DNA from 2 places in the Cupriavidus sp. SK-4 genome. Region 2 is predicted to be linked to the other one. Evidence: riboswitches for the same ligand, from Rfam matches in the RefSeq annotation. Region 2 holds a riboswitch; the other holds the start of a gene.
The links. Region 2 has a riboswitch for glycine ahead of gcvT (glycine cleavage system aminomethyltransferase GcvT). Riboswitches for the same ligand answer to the same signal wherever they lie in the genome.
Positions count from the first base shown of each region.

Region 1: another riboswitch for glycine. It lies ahead of CF68_RS35180 (D-amino acid dehydrogenase); the one in region 2 lies ahead of gcvT (glycine cleavage system aminomethyltransferase GcvT).

Region 1 covers NZ_JFJW01000245.1:372-7,567, reverse strand. The annotation lists gene CF68_RS35205 (tripartite tricarboxylate transporter substrate binding protein) at 1-176, shown strand, start outside; gene CF68_RS35200 (tripartite tricarboxylate transporter substrate binding protein) at 238-1,227, shown strand; gene CF68_RS35195 (hypothetical protein) at 1,253-1,756, opposite strand; gene CF68_RS35190 (sialidase family protein) at 1,753-2,973, opposite strand; gene CF68_RS35185 (TonB-dependent receptor) at 2,999-5,275, opposite strand; glycine riboswitch at 5,485-5,583, shown strand; glycine riboswitch at 5,584-5,702, shown strand; gene CF68_RS35180 (D-amino acid dehydrogenase) at 5,714-7,027, shown strand; partial or broken gene CF68_RS35175 (branched-chain amino acid ABC transporter permease) at 7,107-7,196, opposite strand, start outside.
Region 2 covers NZ_JFJW01000087.1:3,696-10,891, reverse strand. The annotation lists gene gcvP (aminomethyl-transferring glycine dehydrogenase) at 1-2,755, opposite strand, end outside; gene gcvH (glycine cleavage system protein GcvH) at 2,856-3,236, opposite strand; gene gcvT (glycine cleavage system aminomethyltransferase GcvT) at 3,325-4,452, opposite strand; glycine riboswitch at 4,549-4,674, opposite strand; glycine riboswitch at 4,696-4,783, opposite strand; gene CF68_RS18545 (glycine zipper 2TM domain-containing protein) at 4,861-5,088, opposite strand; gene CF68_RS18540 (UvrD-helicase domain-containing protein) at 5,371-7,196, shown strand, end outside.

The DNA of each region.
Region 1 (7,196 bases), on a different contig from region 2:
CGAAGCTCGCTGACGCCCTGCAGAAAGTCATGACCAGCCCCGAGATCCGGCAACGCGTGGCCGAGCTGGGCGGCGAGGTCGTGGCTGCGCCGCCAGCACAGGCACGGCAATTCATCGACGGGCAGACCCGGCTATGGGCCAAGGTCATCCGGGACGGCAACATCAAGCCCGAATAGCACCCGCCAGCACCGCCCCTGCCCCACCACGGCCCAGCTACAGAACCTTCAGGAGAAAAACATGACCTCGATCAATCCCCTTCGCCGCCATCTGCTCAAGACCACCGCCGCGCTGGGCGCGTGCGCGCTGGCGCCAACGCTGGCGCGTGCCCAGGCCTGGCCGGCCAAGCCGATCCGGCTGGTGGTGCCGTTCGCGCCGGGCGGCAGCTCGGAGATCGTGGCGCGCTCCACCGCGGCGGAGCTGACCAAGCTGCTTGGCGTGTCAGTCTTCGTCGAGAACAAGCCCGGCGCGGCCGGCAATATCGCGATGGGCGAAGTCGCGCGCGCCGATGACAACCACACGCTGATCCTCGGCCATATCGGCACGCTGGCGGTCAATCCGTTTATCTTCCCGAAGCTGCCCTACGACCCCATCAAGGATTTCCGCGCGATCTCGCTGCTGTCGAAGGTGCCGAGCCTGTATGTGGTCCACCCCGACGTGCCCGCGAAGAACCTGAAGGAGTTCGTGGCGCTGGCCAAGAGCAAACCCGGCAAGCTGAACTACGGTTCGGCCGGCAACGGCAGCGCCGGCCACCTGGCCTTTGAATACCTGAAGGCCGCGACCGGCACCTTCATCACCCATGTGCCGTATCGCGGCAGCGGCCCGCAGATCACCGACCTGCTGTCGGGGCGGCTGGACGCGGCCGCCGTCGGCGCACCGGCGATCATCCAGTTCATCAAGGCCGGCAAGTTGCGCTGCATCGCCACCGGCACGACCCAGCGCATTCCCCAGCTGCCTGACGTGCCGACGGTTGCCGAACAAGGCTATCCCGGCTTCGAAATGACGCAATGGTATGGCCTGCTGGCACCGGCGTCTCTGCCCCAGGCGGCCGCCGACAAGCTGGCGGACGCCACCGTGAAAGCTGTGAAGAGCAAGTCGTCGGTCGAGCGCCTGAGCGCGGATGCGGCGATTGTGGTGGGCGACACGCCGGCGGAGTTCTCGCGCTTTATCGCGCAGGAACAGCAGCGTTGGAAGCCGATCATTGCGCGCGCGGGGATCAAGCCGGATTGAACGGGCAGCCGCTCCCGGCGCAGCCTCAGCCGGCGATGCCGGCCCAGCGCAGGTGCTTGCCCCAGTCGGCGTCGCTGATCACGCCGGACACGCCCTGCCGCAGGCCATCGGCGCGATAGAAGTAGGTGCGCGGCATCTCGCCCATCCAGTCCGGATCGACCGCATAGCGCAACCGCTCCTGCGGCTCGTGCCCAAACACCCACGCGTTGCGCGTCAGCCTGACGCGCTGGAGCAGTTGCTGCACCTGTGGCAGCGCGTCGGGGTTGTCCGTCGCCAGCGTGACGACGCGCAGGTCCCGGTGCTGCGCGCGCAGCTTGCCGATGGCGTCGAAGTTGCGCTTGCAATAGACGCAGTCGAGCGACCACACCACCAGCACAAAGGGCTTGCCCTGCTGGCTGGCTGCCAGCAGGGTGGCGCTGGCCGATGCGAACACGGCGACGCGCTCGGCCGGCGCACTGCCGGCATTGGCGGCAGTCATCGCCAGGGTCAGGACGGCAGCGGCGAGCAGCTTGCGGCGGGATGGCATCATGCGCCCTCCTTGCCCAGCGGGAACACCTGGAAGCCCTCGGCCTCGGTACGCCACAGCACGTAGGCGCGGCCCGCATGCTGCAGCAAGTGCGGCTGGTCCGAGTCGCGCTCCGTGCCGGCAAGCTTGCGCGTCTGCCAGGTCTTGCCGCCGTCTTGCGACAACATCGCCGACAGGCGTGTCTGCTGGCCGTCGAACGATTTCCAGGTCACCGCGATCTCGTTGTCCTTCAGCGCGACGATATCGGCATGCTGCGCGCGCGGGTCGTCCAGCGGGCGCTGTGCCAGCAGCTTGCCGTCCTTCCAGCGCCCCACCGAGACCGTGGGCTTGCCTTCGCGCACGTTGAACCAGACCATATGCACCGTGCCATCGGGCGCCACCGAAGCGCCGGGGCCGTGGTGCGGGCAGGCGTCGATGCGCCAGTCGTCGAAGGTGGCGCGCTGCATCGGCGTGGCCCTGCCGTCGGTGCCCAGCAGCGCCAGCGCGTGGTCGCGCGTGTTGGGCGGGAATACATGGCGCCACAGCGCCAGCATCTTGCCGTCAGGCGTGGGCAACAGCGCGATGCGGCAGCATTCGCACGACTGGTCGGCGATCTTGTAGTCGCCCTGGAAGGTCTTGCCTTGGTCGGCCGAGACCGCGTAGTAGACCGCGGCGCCGGCGTACGGCTGCTTGCGCGCCTCGGCGGCAACCACGTCGCGCTTGTCGATCCAGCTGACGAAGACGCGCCCGGCGTTGTCCACCGCGATGGCGTCGAAGCGGTGTGCGATCTGGTCGCGGTTGGCATGCACCGTCAGCGGTTCGGCAAAGGACTTGCCGCCATCGGTGGAGCGCGCAAAGCGGATAAAGCCGGTCCACGGCTTGGGCAGCGGCTGGGTCCAGGTGACGTAGATCTCGCCGTCGCGCCCCGCGGCCACCTTGGGCCGGCTTTCGTGATCGGCGGCAACCTGCTCCGGCACGCTGTTGACATGCTGCGCCGGCCCGAAGCTGCGGCCGTAGTCGGTCGATGCACGTACCGCGACGTAAGGGCCGTCCTTGTAGGCGACCCACAGCTTGCCCTCGCGATCGAAGGCCGCGCCGGTGCCCAGCTCGCTCATCTTCGCGGTCTTGGCCTGGCTGCCGTGGCCGGCGTGATCGCCGTGCGTTTGCGCGGTCGCGGCCAGCGCGGCGCAGGCCATCAGCCCGGCAACGATCAGACGGAAACTGGGGCAAACGCCTTGCATGGGTGTGGTCAGCCTGTTCACGTGCTCAGAAGGAAAGTTTCGCCTCGGCGTAGAACGTCCGGCCCGGATACGGGTGGTAGACGTAGTAGCGCTGGTCGGTGAGGTTGTCGATGCCAAGCCCGAGGCGCACGTTCTTCGCGGGCCTGTACGTCACCTTGACGTCAAAGGTCAGGAAGCTGCTGGTGCCGCCGAAGGTGGCGGGATTGACGTCGGAATTGTCGAGCGTATTGTACTGCCGCCCCGAATAGGTCATGGCCAGCGTGCCGGCCCAGGCCGGCGTGATGCGATAGGTTCCCATCAGGTTGGCCCGCCACTTGGGGATGCGGTAGAAGTACTTGCCCACCGAGGCCGGGTTGTTGGCGTTCTCAAGCGTCTTCGAATGGTTGTAGGCCCCGCTGGCCGACAGGTCAAAGCCGCTGACGAACACATCGCGCGCGTCATAGGCCAGCTCGATGCCGCGGGTGCGCACGCGGTCGACGTTCTGGAAACTGGTGACAGTCGGGAATACCGTGGTGTTGGTCTGGCTGACCAGGGCATCGCGGATATCGTCCTCATACACCGAGACCCGGAAGTACGACGAATCCAACGTGCGCTCGAAGGTCAAGTCCTTCGAGAACGACCGCTCTGGCCGCAGGTTGGGATCGTTGTTGATCAGCGCGGTCCCGGTGATGCGGCCCTGGAACAGCTCGCTGACAGTCGGGTAGCGATAGGCCTGGCCCAGCGACAACCGGCCCAGCCAGTCCTGCCCGAAGGCCTTCTCCAGCGCCAGCTTGGGCGACCAGTTGGATTCGCTGCGCACCGGGTAGCCGATATCCGCGCCGGGCTGGCTGCGGCTGCCGTCATAGGCACGCCAGTGTTCGTAGCGCACGCCGGGGATCAGCTTCCAGTCCTCGGCAAAGTACCAGGCGTCCTGCGCATACAGCGCCTGGGTCTCGGTCTTGCCGGCAAAGGCGTTGTTGAAGGCGGTGATGGTGGCCGCCTGCCAGTCCGAGGTGTTGTAGGTGGTGTTGCTCAGCCGGTAGTTGTCGTAGTGATAGCCGAACGTGACCCAGTGCCCGCCCTGCAGCTGCTGCGGGCGGTAGTCGGCCTTCAGGTCGAGCGTGCGCCAGCCGGTGCCGTCGCCATAGGTCACCGTGCCCGGCCCGCTGCCAACGGTGTTGGCGCTGCGGCTGATGTCCTTGCTGACGTCGAACAGCGACGCCACGCCCGAGAAATTCCAGCCGGTCTCGTTGCGCGTGCGCAGCGACAGGCCATAGAGCCAGCGCGCGTCCTCGCCATTGCTCGGGGCAAAGGCGTTGGCGGGAATCACATACTCGTAGCCGCCGATATTCACTGGACCGTTCGACACCACGTTGCCACTGGCATCGCGCAGGTAGCTGCCCGTGGCGCTGGAGCGGTCCTGTTGCCAGTAGGCGGCAGTGAACTGCGCCTGCAGGGTATTGGTGATGTCGTAGCCAAGCTTGAGCTTGAGCTGGTCCTGCACGGTATGCGTGACGCCCTCGCTGTTCACGCCCATCACCACGCGGTCGCGGCCGGTCTGGTCCTGGTCGAAGTGGGCGCCGGTGACCGGCTTGTCGGCGGAAGTGGCACGGGCCGTGGAGCGCGCCGTGGTATAGAAGCTCAGCGGCTGGCTCTTGCTGTCCTGCCGGTCCACGCTGACCAGCCACGAGAACGGGCCGACGCGGTCGCCCACATAGGCGTTGGCGTGGACCCCGTTGAAGTTGTCGTGCGTGCCGTACAGGCTGAAGCGCTGCGTGAACAGCTGCACGCTGGCATCGCCCTCGAACTTCTCCGGCGTGCGCGTGGTGATCAGCACCGTCGCACCCAGCGAGTTGCCGGGATACAGCGCCGAATACGGGCCGTACAGCACATCCATGCGCTCGATCTCAGCGCTGTTGACCAGCGACCAGCGCGGCGGGAAGCTGAAGTCCGATCCCAGCAGGTTGGACAGCAGCAGGCCGTCCGCATAGACCAGCCCCCGCGCCGACTGGCGCGAACTGGTGCTGCGCACCGAGATGATCGAGTTCATATCGCCGATGAAGCGCTTGCGTACGGCGAGGTTGGGCGCGTATTTGAGGGCGTCTTCCGTGTTCACCACATTGAAGTCGGCCATGCGGCGGCTGCTGATGCCGTAGGCCGGCGAGGGCGTGTTGGGCGGTATGGCCGGCGTCTCGCCGCGCTCCGACTTGGCCGAGACCACCACCTCCTGCAGCGGCTCGAGCGCGTCCACCACCTGGGCGGCGGCGACGGCGGGGCCCATCAGTACCGCCGAAACGGCCAGTGCAATGCGATTTTTCTTCACTGGAAAACCTTGTTGTCGTCTTTTTTTTGGCTCACTCCACCTGAGCGCAGCATACGGCGCTTCTCCCCGAGAGCGAGCGCTGACATTTTATGGGGCATGGGGACGCAGGCCGATGCGACATAGCGACGCGGGCGGCAGGCCGCCTAAGTGTTAACCCGCATATCCAACGTCGGACCTTGTCACTACATTGCCCCGATTGGCGTCAAGCCAATGTGATGCAGGGAGAGACTATCGCGGCGCCCGCCGCGCACAGCGCCGAAGGAGCAACCGCCCCGGAAACTCTCAGGCAAAAGGACCGGCATCACCAGTCAGTGCACTCTGAAGAATGCCGGACGCTATCGTCCGCCGGCATACCGAAGGAGCAAGCGTACCCCGCCCTGGCGGCCGGGTGTCGTGAATCTCTCAGGTCCAGAACAGAGGGGGCGTCCGCCACGCATATTGCGTCCGGGCTCCCACCATCGACGTTCCTGGAACCTGCAGATCATGAAATCAATCGCTGTCATCGGCGGTGGCATCACGGGTGTCACCACGGCCTACGCGCTGGCCCGGCGCGGATTCTCCGTCACGCTGTTCGAGCGGCACCGCTATGCCGCCATGGAGACCTCGTTCGCCAACGGCGGCCAGTTGTCGGCCTCCAACGCCGAGGTCTGGACCCACTGGTCGACCATCGTCAAGGGCATGAAATGGATGCTGCGCAACGACGCCCCGCTGCTACTCAATCCCCGGCCCAGCTGGCACAAGCTGTCCTGGTTCGCCGAGTTCATCGCCGCGATCCCCCACTACCGCCGTAACACCATCGAGACCGCGCGCCTGGCCATCGCCGCGCGTGAGCACCTGTTCGGCTGGGCGGCGCAGGAAGGCATCGATTTCGACCTGAAGAAGGAAGGCATCCTCCATATCTACCGCGACAAGGCCGGCTTCGACCATGCCGGCCGGGTCTCAGCGCTGCTGGCGCAGGGCGGGCTGGAGCGCCGCGCCGTGACGCCCGAGGAGATGCGCGCGATCGAGCCGACGCTGGCCGGGTCCTACTATGGCGGCTACTTCACCGAAAGCGATTCCACCGGCGACATCCACAAGTTCACCAGCGGCCTGGCCGCGGCCATCGATCGGCTAGGCGTGCGCTGCCTGTACGGCCAGGACGTGCGGGCGGTGAAGACCGACGGCAGGCGCGCCACCGTGACCGTTCAGGACGGCGCCGACACGGCCAGCTCCACCTTCGACGGCGCCGTGATCTGCGCCGGCACCGCCAGCCGCGCACTGGCCGCGGGGCTGGGCGACCGCGTCAACATCTATCCGGTCAAGGGCTATTCGATCACGGTCAACCTGACCGATGAAGCCAGCCGCGCCGCGGCACCGGTGGTGAGCCTGCTCGACGACGAAACCAAGCTGGTCACCAGCCGCCTGGGCGACGACCGCTTCCGCGTGGCCGGCACTGCCGAGTTCAATGGCTACAACCGCGATATCCGCGCCGACCGCATCCGCCCGCTGGTGGAATGGGTGCAGCAGTGCTTCCCCGGCGTCAGCACGCGCAGCGTGGTGCCTTGGGCCGGGCTGCGGCCGATGATGCCGGATATGCTGCCGCGTGTGGGGCGCGGACGGACGGCATGCATCTTCTACAACACCGGGCACGGGCACCTGGGGTGGACCTTGTCGGCGGTGACTGCGGATATGGTGGCGGGGATTGTCTACCAGCATCTCGGCGCGAAGCTGGCAGTCGCGCCGGGTGCGTCGCTGGCATTGGCCAAGGCCTAAGCCTGAACTTGCAGATGTTTTCCCCCCTCTCCCATTTAGGGGAGAGGGGAGAGAACTAGGGGCATGGACGGGTTTCGCCTCATTCGGGTCCGCGCCCCAAACTCCCCACAATCCCCTTGCGGAAGGTCAGCACGCACACGATGAAGATGATGCCCGTCACCATCGACAC
Region 2 (7,196 bases):
CAGCCGTGTGCGGCGCGTGCTTGAGCGGGTTGTCGTCGCGGTCGAAGGTGCCGTCGGCAACGCGGCCGATTTCCTGGCGGATCGCGATCATCGCGTCGATAAAGCGGTCCAGTTCGTGCAGCGCCTCGCTCTCGGTCGGCTCGATCATCAGCGTGCCCGGCACCGGGAAGCTCATGGTCGGGGCGTGGAAGCCGTAGTCCATCAGGCGCTTGGCCACGTCTTCATTGCTGATGCCGGTGTCCTTCTGCAGCGGGCGCAGGTCCAGGATGCACTCGTGCGCGACCAGGTCGTGCTGGCCGGTGTACAGCACCGGGTAGTACGGGGCCAGGCGCTTGGCGACATAGTTGGCCGCCAGGATCGCATTCTCGGTGGCCGCGGTCAGGCCGGCCGAACCCATCATCGCGATATACATCCACGAGATCGGCAGGATGCTGGCCGAGCCGAACGGCGCCGCCGACACGCCGCCGATGCCGCGGTCGTCGCGGCGATAGCCGACGCTGTCCTGGTTGGGCAGGAAGTCCGCCAGGTGCGCGCCGACTGCCACCGGGCCCACGCCCGGACCGCCGCCGCCGTGCGGGATGCAGAAGGTCTTGTGCAGGTTCAGGTGCGACACGTCGCCGCCGAACTGGCCCGGCGCGGCGGTGCCGACCATCGCGTTCATGTTGGCGCCGTCGACGTACACCTGGCCGCCGTGCTTGTGCACGATCTCGCAGATCTGCTGCACGCCCTGCTCGAACACGCCGTGCGTGGACGGGTAGGTGATCATGATCGCCGCCAGGTTCTTGCTGTGCTGCTCGGCCTTCTTCGCCAGGTCTTGCAGGTCGACGTTGCCGTCCTCATCGCAGGCCACCACCACCACCTTCATGCCGGCCATCTGCGCCGACGCTGGGTTGGTGCCGTGCGCCGACGACGGGATCAGGCAGATATCGCGATGGCTCTCGCCGCGGCTGGCGTGGTACGCATGGATGATCAGCAGGCCCGCGTACTCGCCCTGCGAGCCGGCGTTGGGCTGCAGGCTCACCGCGGCGTAGCCGGTGGCAGCGCACAGCATGGCCTCGAGCTGGTCGATCATCTCGCGGTAGCCCACGGTCTGGTCCAGCGGCGCGAACGGGTGGATCTGGCTGAATTCGGGCCAGGTCACCGGGATCATCTCGCTGGTGGCGTTCAGCTTCATCGTGCACGAGCCCAGCGGGATCATGGTGCGGTCCAGCGCCAGGTCCTTGTCGGCCAGCATGCGCAGGTAGCGCAGCATCTCGTGCTCGGCGTGGTGCGTGTTGAAGACCGGGTGGGTCAGGTATTCGCTGGTGCGTGCCAGCGCTGCGGGGAACGCGTCCTGCGTGGCGGCTTCGAGCTTGTCGAAGTCCAGTTCGGCGGGCAGCGGCTTGCCTTGCGTGAAGACTTCCCACAGCGCGATCACGTCGGCGCGGCTGGCGGTCTCGTCCAGCGAGATGCCGACGCGCGTGGCGCTGATATGGCGCAGGTTGATGCCGCGCGCGGTGGCTGCGGCATGGATCGCATCGGTGTTGAAGCCGGTTTCCAGCGTCAGCGTGTCAAAGAAACTGGCGTTGGTGCGCGCGAAGCCCAGCGCCTGCAGGCCGGCGGCCAGCGTCGCGGTCAGGCGATGCACGCGCTGAGCGATGCGCTTCAGGCCCTGCGGGCCGTGGTAGACGGCATACATCGAGGCCATCACGGCCAGCAGCACCTGCGCGGTACAGATGTTCGAGGTGGCCTTCTCGCGGCGGATATGCTGCTCGCGCGTCTGCAGGGCCAGGCGGTAGGCCTTGTTACCCTGCGCATCGATGGTCACGCCCACCAGCCGGCCCGGCATCGAGCGTTTGAATGCGTCCTTCACCGCCATATAGCCGGCGTGCGGGCCGCCAAAGCCCAGCGGCACGCCGAAGCGCTGCGAGTTGCCCACGGCCACGTCGGCACCCCATTCGCCCGGTGCGGCAATCAGCGTCAGCGCCAGCAGGTCGGCGGCAGCCACCACCAGGCCGCCGGCGGCGTGCACGGCGTCGGCGATGGCGCGGTAGTCGTTGACGTCGCCGTTCACGCCCGGGTACTGCAGCAGCACGCCGAAGGCGTTGGCCGCGGCGGCATCGGCGGCGGGGCCGACCTTGACCTCGATGCCCATCGGCAGCGCGCGCGTGCGTACCACTTCCAGCGTCTGCGGCAGCACGTCGTCGGCCACGTAGAAGGTGTTCGAATCGTGCTTGTTCACGCGCTGCAGCAGCGTCATGGCTTCGGCCGCGGCAGTGCCTTCATCCAGCATCGACGCATTGGCGATATCCAGCCCGGTCAGGTCGGTGACCATCTGCTGGAAGTTCAGCATCGCTTCCAGGCGGCCTTGCGAGATTTCCGGCTGGTAGGGCGTGTAGGCGGTGTACCAGGCCGGGTTCTCGAAGATATTGCGCAGGATGACGCCGGGCGTGACGGTGTTGTAGTAGCCCTGGCCGATAAAGCTCTTCAGCACCCTGTTCTTGCCTGCCAGCCCGCGCAGCTTTGCCAGCGCGGCTTCCTCGCTCAGCGGCTCGGTGAACTCGCCCATCGGCATGCCGTCGCGGCGGCGGATGGCGGCGGGGATGACGGCGTCGATCAGTGCGGCACGGCTGTCATAGCCCAGCACCTTCAGCATGTGCTGCTGTTCGGGGGTATCGGGGCCGATATGGCGGGCGGCGAAGGCGTCGCGCGCCTCCAGTTCGGCCAGCGTGGGCCGGTTCACTTGGGCGGCGTTCATGGGAAGCGGGGCGTTCATTGGCAAGAACCTCGTGGGGTGCGCGCCGGCCGGTGGTCAGCCGGGACGGCGCGCGTCAGTCTGCAGTGGCCGGTCCATGGTTGGACCGGCGCGGCCGGCGTCAGGCGCCGACGCTGGCCTTGTAGGCGTCGGCCGACATCAGGCCATTGACGTCGTCGCCGTTGGCCGGCTTGAGCTTGAACAGCCACGCGTCGAAGGCGTCGGCATTGACGCTCTCCGGGGCGGCCGTGGCGGCCTCGTTGACGGCGATCACTTCGCCGGCCACCGGGGCGTAGATGTCGGAAGCGGCCTTCACCGACTCCACCACTGCCAGCGCGTCGCCGGCACCGACCGATTTGCCCACTTCGGGCAGTTCCAGGAAGACGATGTCGCCCAGCGCGTCCTGCGCGTGGTCGGTGATGCCGATGGTGAGCGTGCCGTCGGCTTCGACGCGTACCCACTCATGCGACTCGGTGTACTTGAGGTCAGCGGGGAAATTCATGAAGGTTCTCCGGATACAGATTTGTTTCTTGTTGGGTGATGCCTGCCCGGCAAGTGCCGGCAGGCGAGGGCGACCGTTGGTATGAGCCTCAGCTCACGAGTGCCTTGCCATTACGCACAAACGGCAGTTTAACCACAGTCGCGTTGAGTTTGCGGTCGCGGATCTCCACCTGCACGGTATCGCCCACGGCGACATCCTTCGGCAGGCGGGCAAAGGCGATGGATTGGGACAGCGACGGGCTGAAGGTGCCGCTGGTGATTTCACCGTCACCGGCCGGGCTGATCACTTTCTGGTGGGCGCGCAGGACGCCGCCTTTGTCACGCAGGATCAGGCCGAGGAATTGCTGGCGCGAACCGGCCGCGGCCAGCGCCGCCTTGCCGGTGAAGTCGCGCTCGCTCTGCAGGTCCACCGTCCAGGCCAGGCCCGCATCCAGCGGCGAGGTGTTGATATCCATGTCCTGGCCGTACAGGTTCATGCCGGCTTCCAGGCGCAGGGTGTCGCGCGCGCCCAGGCCCGCCGGGCGCACGCCGGCGGCGTTCAGCTTTTCCCAGACGGCGGCGACGTTCTCGGCCGGCACCACCAGTTCGAAGCCGTCTTCGCCGGTGTAGCCGGTGCGCGCCACCATGATCTCGCCGATGGCCGGGTCCTGGACCACGGCGGCGTTGAAGGGCTTGAGCGTGTCCGAAGGCTGGGTCGAGGGGAAGGTGCTCCACACCCTGGCGCGGGCGTTGGGCCCCTGCACGGCGACGATGGCCAGAGGCTGCACGCCTGCAGGCGCAACATCTTCGCGGCGCGGCGTGATGGTCACATCGCTGCCGGTGGCGGCATTGCGCGCGCGGATCCATTCGATGTCGCCCAGCGCGGTGCTGGCGTTGACGACCAGGCGGAAGCAGTCCTCGGCAAAGAAGTAGACGATCAGGTCGTCGATCACGCCGCCTTTCTCATCCAGCATGCACGAGTAGAGCGCCTTGCCCGGGGTCTGCAGCTTGTCGACATTGTTGGCCAGCAGGCCGCGCAGGAAGCTGCGGGTATTGGCGCCGGCGAGGTCGACCACGCACATGTGCGACACATCGAACATGCCGGCGTCGGTGCGCACGGCATTGTGTTCTTCGATCTGGGAGCCGTAGTTGACCGGCATGTCCCAGCCGCCGAAATCAACCATGCGGGCGCCGAGGGCGCGGTGGATGGCGTTGAGGGGCGTGGCCTGGAGCGTCATGGAATCCTCTGGGGCAGTCTCGGTTGGCGAAAACAAAAAAGGGCCATCCGCCGCAACGCTCGCCGCGCCTGAATGTGGCGTAGCACCGCTGCGGCGGATGACCCCTCTGTCCTCGATACCTGAGAGATTACAAGGCGGATCCTGCCGGATCCCGTCCTCGTGCGCCCCTTCGGTGGGCACGCTCGCCACGAATGGCGGGTGCCGCTCTCCAGAGTTCGGCATGCATCGTGTGCATATTGCATGCCGATCCGATCGGTCCGTGGTGCCTGAGAGTTTTCGGGTGATACCCCTTCGGCGGCGCAGGCGATGCGCGCTCTCCCGGTCGGATGCGCGCAATGTACGGGAGGCCCCGGCCTTTGTCAAACCGGCCAGGGGAGCCTGCCGTACCTGTCGCTGCAGTGGTCTGGCTTACTTCTTCTTGTCGTCGGTGACAACGTTACCGATCACGCCGCCCACGGCCGCGCCACCCAGCGTACCCAGCGCGCTACCGTCGGTGAGGATGGCGCCGCCCACGGCGCCCGCGCCCGCGCCAATGGCGGTATTACGCTGCTTCGGGGTCATGTCCGCGCAACCGGCAAAGGCCGCGACGGTCGCGCCGATCAGGGTCACCTTGGTCAAAGTCTGCAGGGTTTTCATTATTGGCTCCGATGTGATGATTCAAGCATGTCAACCCCGCCGCGCAGGCCAGGGGGACATATTAGTTAGAGCGTTTGGTTGCGCGATTGGCTCCGGCCTTTACGAAGTGTTACGCCAGTGACACAACTGGCCGTGTCAACGCGGTTTGCGCTGACTGACCTGCCGCGGCCAGCGTGTTAACATCGGCAGCTTTGCCGCCGTGCCCGTTTTTTGGGGCTGGCGTGTCCCGCCTGGCCTTCCGCTGTTCCTGCCGATTTCCCTGCCTCCAACCGCATCCCACGCATGACCCATGGCCTGAACTCCGCCCAATCCGAAGCCGTCCGCTACCTGGACGGCCCTTGCCTGGTGCTGGCCGGGGCGGGCTCCGGCAAGACCCGGGTGATCACGCAGAAGATCGCGCATCTGATCGAGGACAAGGGCTTCGAGCCGCGCCATATCGCCGCCGTCACCTTTACCAACAAGGCCGCCAAGGAGATGCAGGAGCGCATCGGCAAGCTGATGGAGGGCAAGACCACGCGCGAGGGCAAGCGCATCCCGCTCAAGCAGCTGACGGTCTGTACCTTCCACTCGCTCGGGGTGCAGATCCTGCGCATGGAGGCCGAGCACGTGGGCCTGAAGCCGCAGTTCTCGATCATGGATTCGGACGACTGCTTCGGCCTGATCCAGGAGCAGCTCGGCACCACCGACAAGAAGCTGATCCGCGGCGTGCAGGGCACGATCTCGCTGTGGAAGAACGGCATGGTCGATCCGGAGGCAGCGATCGCGCAGGCCGCCAATGCCGACGAGCACCAGGCCGCGCTGGTCTACCGCAACTACGTGGCCACGCTGCACGCCTACCAGGCGGTGGATTTCGACGACCTGATCCGCCTGCCTGCCGAACTGTTCGCGCGCAATGAAGCGGTGCAGCTCAAGTGGCAGAACCGCCTGCGCTACTTCCTGGTCGACGAATACCAGGACACCAACGCCTGCCAGTACCAGCTGCTCAAGCTGCTGGCGGGCGGCTCGCACCTGCGCGCGCCGGCCTTTACCGCGGTGGGCGATGACGACCAGGCCATCTACGGCTGGCGCGGCGCCACGCTGGACAACCTGCGCGGGTTGCAGACCGATTTCCCGGACCTGAAGGTGATCAAGCTGGAGCAGAACTACCGCTCCACCGTGCGCATCCTGGAAGCAGCCAACGCGGTCATCGCCAACAACCCCAAGCTGTTCGACAAGAAGCTGTGGAGCGAGCACGGCATGGGCGACCCCATCGCCATCCACCCGATGAACGACGAGGAGCATGAGGCCGAGTCGGTGGTGTTCCGCCTGTCCGCGCACAAGTTCGAGCGCCGCGCGCAGTTCCGCGACTATGCCATCCTGTACCGCGGCAACCACCAGGCGCGGCTGTTTGAGCAGATCCTGCGCCGCGAACGGATTCCCTATGTGCTGTCGGGCGGCCAGAGCTTCTTCGACAAGGCCGAGATCAAGGACATCTGCGCCTACCTGCGCCTGATTGCCAACCCCGACGACGATCCCGCCTTTATCCGCGCCATCACCACGCCGCGCCGCGGCGTGGGCAACACCACGCTGGAAGCGCTGGGCACCTTCGCGGGCCAGGCCAAGGTGTCGCTGTTCGAGGCCGCGATGATGGGCGGCATCGAAGGCAAGCTGCAGCCGCGCCAGCTGGAGCCGTTGCGCGTGTTCTGCGAATCGATGGTGCGGCTGGCCGACCGCGCGGCCAAGGATCCCGCCACCGTGGTGCTGGACGACCTGATGGAAGGCATCCACTACGAGGCCTACCTGTACGACAGCTTCGACGAACGGCAGGCGCAGTCGCGCTGGACCAATACGCTGGAATTCCTGGAGTGGCTCAAGCGCAAGGGCACCAAGCCCGAAGGCGCCGAGGGCGAGGAAGCCACCGGCTTCGACAATGCCGACGGCTTCGGCAGCGAAGGCAAGAACCTGCTCGAACTGACCCAGACCGTGGCGCTGATGAGCATGCTGGAAGGCCGCGAGGAAGACCCTGATGCGGTGCGGCTGTCCACGCTGCATGCGTCCAAGGGGCTGGAGTATCCGCACGTGTTCCTGGTCGGCGTGGAAGAGGGCATCCTGCCGCACTGCCGCGAAGA